2 regions of the Sphingomonas sp. CV7422 genome follow, and region 1 is predicted to be linked to the other one. Evidence: riboswitches for the same ligand, from Rfam matches in the RefSeq annotation. Region 1 holds a riboswitch; the other holds the start of a gene.
The links. Region 1 has a riboswitch for glycine ahead of PBN85_RS18855 (L-serine ammonia-lyase). Riboswitches for the same ligand answer to the same signal wherever they lie in the genome.
Positions count from the first base shown of each region.

Region 2: it holds a riboswitch for glycine, as region 1 does, so the genes downstream of both, gcvT (glycine cleavage system aminomethyltransferase GcvT) here and PBN85_RS18855 (L-serine ammonia-lyase) in region 1, are expected to answer to the same signal.

Region 1 is NZ_CP115902.1:95,083-98,483, forward strand. Features, by position in the region: gene PBN85_RS18850 (replication initiator protein A) at 354-1,352, opposite strand; glycine riboswitch at 1,640-1,728, shown strand; gene PBN85_RS18855 (L-serine ammonia-lyase) at 1,823-3,241, shown strand.
Region 2 is NZ_CP115900.1:1,308,872-1,312,272, reverse strand. Features, by position in the region: gene gcvPA (aminomethyl-transferring glycine dehydrogenase subunit GcvPA) at 1-326, opposite strand, end outside; gene gcvH (glycine cleavage system protein GcvH) at 376-747, opposite strand; gene gcvT (glycine cleavage system aminomethyltransferase GcvT) at 747-1,952, opposite strand; glycine riboswitch at 2,012-2,119, opposite strand; glycine riboswitch at 2,120-2,212, opposite strand; gene PBN85_RS06425 (hypothetical protein) at 2,297-2,932, opposite strand; gene ispH (4-hydroxy-3-methylbut-2-enyl diphosphate reductase) at 3,049-3,401, shown strand, end outside.

The sequences.
Region 1 (3,401 bases):
TGACCTGACTACCGGTTATAGGTGTCTGGCGTTTGGCGACGCTGGTCACACAGGAATACTGGGATGCCCGGCCTCGTGCCGGGCTTTCCTTTATGGGGTCACGGCCATTCCACTCAACAAACTGCACGGCCGACGCTGGCCGCGCCCCTTTGTTGCAGCATTAATCCAATACTGGAAGCGGCTACGATTCGTGCTTTCGAGTATTTAACCCAAAAAAAGTTCGTGCTTTCGAGTAGAAATGTGCTGTCGATTCGTGCTTTCGAGTAACAATGCCGCGGCTGAGTTCGTGCTTTTGAGTAGAAAATCCGCGACCCATTCGTGCTTTCGAGTAACAATTCGGCGGCGTGCCCGAATCAGTTGGCCGCGGCCGGCGAATCGGTTGCGGCGGGTTCGGCATCGGGTGATTCGCCCGACTCGGCCGATTCCAGCATGGCCCGAGTCGAGCTCAGCACCGCTTGGCCGGGCTGTGGACGCGGGGTGATCACCACCCGGCTCTGCGGCGCGCGACGGCCGCGACGCGGCGCGCCCTCCTCCGCCGCTGCGCCCACGTCGCCCTCGACCAGTTCGAGGTGATAATCAGGGATGCCGTCGGTCGCGACGATCTGCTTGAGCGCCGCCTTGAAGTTCGACAGCGGGTTCTGATAGCCGATCTGCAGGCGGAAGGTGGCGAGATCGAGATCGAGCTCCTCCTCACACGTCGAGCGCGCCACTTCGTAGATGCGCCGCTCGATCGGCCCCAGCTGGAAATAGGCGGCGGCATAGTCGAGCACGTGACGATCGAGCAGGATCGCCCGGAACAGCCAGTCGCACAGCCGTACCTTGACCGCTTTCAGCCGCCGTTCGCCGCTTTTGGTACGCGAATAATGGAGCTTTGCTTCGGACAGCCAAGAGAAGAAGCCCTCCTCTCCTTCCCCGCCGGCTTCGATATTGGTCTTGATCTGCGTACCCTGCAGTCGCTCGAGCGCCTCGGACAGCCGGTTGTACGACCGCGCGCTATGATTGGAGCCGGTCACCGAGAACAGGTCGTGCGCGGTGAAGATGAAATCCTGCTCGACATGCTCGCCCGCCTCGAGCTTCGCCGCCATCAGGCTGGCGATGTAGAGGACGATCTCCTTGTCGTAGATCGTCGCGACGCCGCTCGCCGATGGACGCACCTCGATCGACACGGTGGCATGGTCGTAGGTCAGCGGTTTCATCCACGCATTCTTGCTGAGCGCGAAGAACGGGAAGGCCATCAGCGAACGTTCGCCGCGGATCTCGCCGTGCAGCGGGCTGTCGAGCGTGAACAGGTCACGGTGCGGCACGGCGGCGGAGCCGGACGCGGGGCGGGCGGGCGTGGTGGAACGGGCCATGGGCATTTCCTACTCGAAAGCACGAACTTTTGGCACCCCGCACTGGAATCCTTAGGGAAAATGCGTCCCGGCCTGCGTCCATTCGTGCTTTCGAGTAGGAAATGGCGCGCCCTCCCCTGCCGCGACTGCTCCCGGCCCGCTTCCCGGCGGACGCTTGCGACATGTCGACAGTTCAACATGTCGCCACCGCCCCTTCGAGCGCGACGTGTCGTCACGTCGACATGTCGTCACCTCGACCCGGACGCGATGCCGGCTTGACCCGGCGCCCCGACCCGGCGGATAGCGGCGCGGTCGATACGGGAGAGACCGGGCCTGCCCCGGCGCCGAAGGAGCAACCGCCCCGGAAACTCTCAGGCCAAAGGACCGTAGCGACGCGAAAGATCTGGAGAGAGGCGCAGCTGCGTCCGCCGACGGGATAACGATCTCAGGCGCAAGGGACAGATGGGGCAGGCCGGCGATGCCGGCGGAGGATGCCCGTGCCGACCGACCTGCCCCAGCCCCTGCCCCGGACGCCGCTCGATCGCGGCCTCGACCGGCCGATCAGCGTCGCCGAGCTGTTCACCATCGGCATCGGCCCGTCGAGCTCGCATACCGTCGGGCCGATGCGCGCCGCCTTCGACTTCGCCCAGCGGGTCGTCGGACAGGGCGTCACCACGGTCCGCTGCGACCTCTACGGCAGCCTCGCGCTGACCGGGCGCGGCCATGCCACCGATACGGCGGTGATCCTCGGCCTCGCCGGCTGGCAGCCCGAGCGGCTCGATCCCGATGCCGCGCCGGCGATCCTCGCCGATATCGAGATGCGACGCCGGCTGCCGCTCGCCGGCGGCGCCGAGATCGCCTTCGCGCCCGGCGGCATCGTCTTCCATCCGCGCGAGTTCCTGCCCGAACATCCCAACGCCCTGACCTTCACCGCCGAACGCGCCGACGGCACGCTCGCCGAGACCTATTTCTCGATCGGCGGCGGGGCGATCCTGCGCCGCGGCGAGCGGCTCGCAGCGGGCAATGTCGTGGTGCGCCACCCGTTCGGCTCGGGCGCCGACCTGCTCGCGCTCGGCGACGCGACGGGGCTCGGCATCGCCGACCTCGTCCGCGCCAACGAGGAGGCGTGGCGCGCTCCGGCGGAGACCGACGCCTTCCTCGACGCGGTGCGCGCCGCGATGCACGCCTGCATCGACCGCGGCATCGCGCAGCAGGGCATGTTGCCCGGCGGGCTCAAGGTGCGCCGGCGCGCGCAGGCGATCGCGCAGGGGTTGAGCGGCTGCGTCCCCGGCAGCAACCCCGCCGAGGTGTTCGAATGGGTCAGCCTGTGGGCACTCGCGGTCAACGAGGAGAATGCCGCCGGCGGCCGCGTCGTCACCGCGCCGACCAATGGCGCGGCGGGCGTGCTGCCCGCGGTGCTGCGCTTCTACGAGACATTGGTGGCGCGCGACTGCGATCAGGCGACGCGCGGGGAGGGCGCCCGCACCTTCCTGCTCACCGCGGCGGCGATCGGCATGCTCTACAAGAAGCGCGCGTCGATCTCGGCGGCGGAGATGGGCTGCCAGGGCGAGGTCGGCGTCGCCTGCTCGATGGCGGCGGGTGGCCTCGCCGCGGTGCTCGGCGGCAGCAACCGCCAGATCGAGAATGCCGCCGAGATCGGCATGGAGCACAATCTCGGCCTGACCTGCGACCCGATCGGCGGGCTCGTCCAGATCCCGTGCATCGAACGCAACACGATGGGCGCGGTCAAGGCGATCAACGCCGCTTATCTCGCGCTGCGCGGTGACGGCAGCCACGTCGTCAGCCTCGACGCGGTGATCGAAACGATGCGCCAGACCGGCGAGGACATGCGCTCGCAGTATAAGGAGACGAGCCTCGGCGGGCTGGCGGTCAACGTTGTGGAATGTTGACGTGTCGGGGTGTCGACAGGTCGATCATCTGACCTGACGATTGGGACCGTGTTGCGCGTGCCGTTCCGCGCGGGTGATGGCGGCCGCCGGTTCGGGTCGCGCAGAGGCGCAGAGAGCGCAGAGCGTCTGTGGGGGGAGGGGGCTGCCCCTACGAGACGGT
Region 2 (3,401 bases), on a different contig from region 1:
CCCTGCGCGATTTCCGGCTGATAGGGCGTATAGGCGGTGAGGAATTCGCCGCGCTGGATGAGATGGTCGACGCTCGCCGGCACATGGTGGCGATAGGCCCCGGCGCCGAGGAAGAAGGGCACCTCGCCGGCGACGACGTTCTTGCGCGCCAGCGCGGTCATGTGCCGCTCGACCGCGAGTTCGGAGGCATGGCCCGGCAGGCCGGCGATCGGCCCGGACAGGCGGGCGGCCTCGGGCACGTCGACGAACAGATCGTCGATCGATCCCGCGCCGATGACCGAGAGCATCGCATCACGATCGGGCTGGGTAAGCGGCAGATAGCGCATCATCATTCCCTTGGAAGCCCCACCCCTTCCGGGGAGGGGCTAAGATAGGTCACAGCTTCGCGACGAAGTCCGCGTAGGCCGCTTCGTCCATCAGCGTCTCGAGCTCGGCCGGGTCGCTGAGCGTGATCTTGAAGAACCAGCCCTCCGCCTCCGGGTCCGAATTGACCAGGCTGGGATCGTCGGCGAGCGCGGCATTGCCCTCGGTCACCGTGCCCGACACTGGCGCATAGACGTCCGACGCGGCCTTGACCGACTCGACGACCGCCGCCTCGTCGCCCTTGCCGAGCTGCTTGCCCGCCTCGGGCACGTCGACGAAGACGATGTCGCCGAGCTGGCCCTGCGCATAGTCGGAGATGCCGACCGTGCCGGTGTCGCCGTCGACATCGACCCATTCATGATCTTCGGTGAAATAACGGCTCATCACTTGCCTCCTGCGCGGACATAGCGGTGGGGAACGAAGGGCAGCGGGGCGACCACCGCCTCATGGATCTTGCCGCGCTGGACGAGGAGCAGCGGCGTGCCCGCCTCCGCCAGCGCTGCGGGAACATAGGCCATGGCGATCGGCGCGCCGACGCTCGGCGCGAAGCCGCCGCTGGTGACGCGGCCGATCACCGCGCCATCGGCGTCGACGACGCTGGCCCCCTCGCGCACCGGCTGGCGCCCGGCGACCGACAGGCCGACGCGCTTGACCGCGGGGCCGTCGGTGCGCTCGGCAAGGATGCGCGCCGCACCGGCGAAGTCGGCGGCCTCGCGGCGGCGCTTCGACAGCGCGAAGCCGAGATCAGCCATCACCGGCGTCGTCTCGGGATCGAGGTCGTGGCCGTAGAGCGGCAGCCCGGCTTCGAGCCGCAGCGAATCGCGCGCGCCGAGGCCGATCGGCTTGACCTCCGGCTCGGCGCAGATCGCGTCGGCGAAGGCGGCGGCGGCCTCTGCGGGGATCGAGATCTCGACGCCATCCTCGCCGGTATAGCCCGAACGGCTGATCCACAGCGCATGGCCGTTCCACGCGAACGCGCCCGCGGTCATGAACACCAGCGCCTCGACGCCGGGCACCAGCCGCGCGACGGCAGCGACCGCCTTGGGGCCCTGGACCGCGAGCAAGGCCTGGTCTTCCATCAGGTTGAGCGTCACGTCATCGGGCAGCACGTCGAGCAGATAGGCGAGATCGTCATATTTGGTCGCGCCGTTGACCACGACATACAGGCTCGCCGCCCCGAACGGATGCGCGCCCTCTTCGGGCAGCGTCGTCACCATCAGATCGTCGAGGATGCCGCCCTCGTCGTTGAGCAGCAGCGAATAGCGGATCCTGGTCGGCGCGAGTCCCGCGACGTCGCCGGGCAGCACCTTCTCGAGCGCGGCGGCGACCGCGGCGGCGTCGATGCCGTCGCCGGTCAGGCCGACCTGCCCCATATGGCTGACGTCGAACAGACCCGCCGATTCACGCGTCCACAGATGCTCGGCCATGATGCCTTCATATTGGACGGGCATCTCATACCCGGCGAAGGGCACCATGCGGCCGCCGCGGGCGCGATGCCACGCGTCGAGCGGCAGCAACTGGATGGCGGGTTCGTCGCCGTCGAGCTCGTCAAGCGGGTCAGGCAGGGTGTCCGGCAGCGTGTCGCTCATCAACCGTCTCCAAAAAAGGCACACGATCCGGGTCGCGGGCCAGCCGCATCCGATCTCGTCATACCCCCTCTGTCACGGTGACCTGAGAGCTTTCACCCGGCGCATAACAGGCGGCGGGCTTACCCCTTCGGTGGCTCCTCAAAGGAACGCTTTCCAGAGTGTCGATAAGGCAGCGCGCGGTCCGTTATGCCTGAGAGATTCCGGGGTGGTTGCTCCTTCGGCGGCCTCCTTGTGAAGAGGCTCTCTCCCGCGCCCGCCCATGCCGGTCGCCCGGCATCGACGTGCGATGCTCTGGCGTCCCGCAAGGGCTTAGTCAATGCGGAAAGGCCCGCATCCGCCGCGGATCAGCGCTGCGCGTTATACTTCAGCTGATCGTCGGTGAGCTGGAAGCCGACCAGCGCCTCGAACGTCGCGCGCAGCACCGCGGTGCGCACCTCGGGCCGGGCGAGCGGATCGGTCGCGGCATCCTCGTCCCCCGCCTTGCGCTTGCGGGTGAGCTGGTCGCGCACCTCGTCGGGCAGCGTCGCCGCGGCGCGCGCGATCTGCGTCGAGGCGGTGCCGCTCGCCTGCGCGCGCGTCTGGCCGGCGTCGAAATGGACGGTCACCGCCCCCTTGCGCTTGGCGGTCACCGCGGTGCCGCCGCGGACGATGGCGATGTAATAGGGCAGCACCACGTCGCGCGCCGCATCGGCGCGGGTGCGCCGCGCCAGCACGTCGAAGGTAACGCTGGTGACGATCTGGTCGCCCGCGTCGTTGCAGGCGCCGCGTACGTGCGTCATGTTGGCGACGACGTCGATCGCGCTCTCGTCACGGCTGGTCGCCGGGTCGAACAGGGTGATGTCGCCGGTCCCCGCCGCGACGCCGACGGTCGGACAGGCCGAACGCACCGCCGAGATGCCGCCTTCGACGATCTCGCCCTTGCTGGCGCAGCCCGAGAGGATCAGCGCGAGGGCGGACAGGCCGAGAATCGTGGTTTTCACGGGGACGCATACCTTTGTCGAACGGTCAGTGACGCAGTCGCCGGCGGCCCGGCGGTACGGCGCGCACCATAGGAAGCGCCTTTCGCGCGTGCAAGCAATCGCGTAGAGCGACCGCCATGGCCTCTCTTCTTCAGCCGGACGGCGGCAAGCCCGTCCTCGATCTGCTGATCGCCGCGCCGCGCGGCTTTTGCGCCGGCGTCGACCGCGCGATCCGCATCGTCGAACTCGCGATCGAGAAACACGGCGCGCCGGTCTACGTCCGCCACGAGATCGTCCACAACAAGTTCGTCGTCGACACGCTGCGCGCTCAGGGCGCGGTGTTCGTCGAGGAGCTTGATCAGGTGCCGAACGGCGCGCCGGTCGTCTTCTCGGCGCACGGCGTGCCCAAATCGGTGCCCGCCGACGCGCAGAGCCGCGGGCTCGAATATCTCGACGCCACCTGCCCTCTGGTGTCGAAGGTGCACCGCCA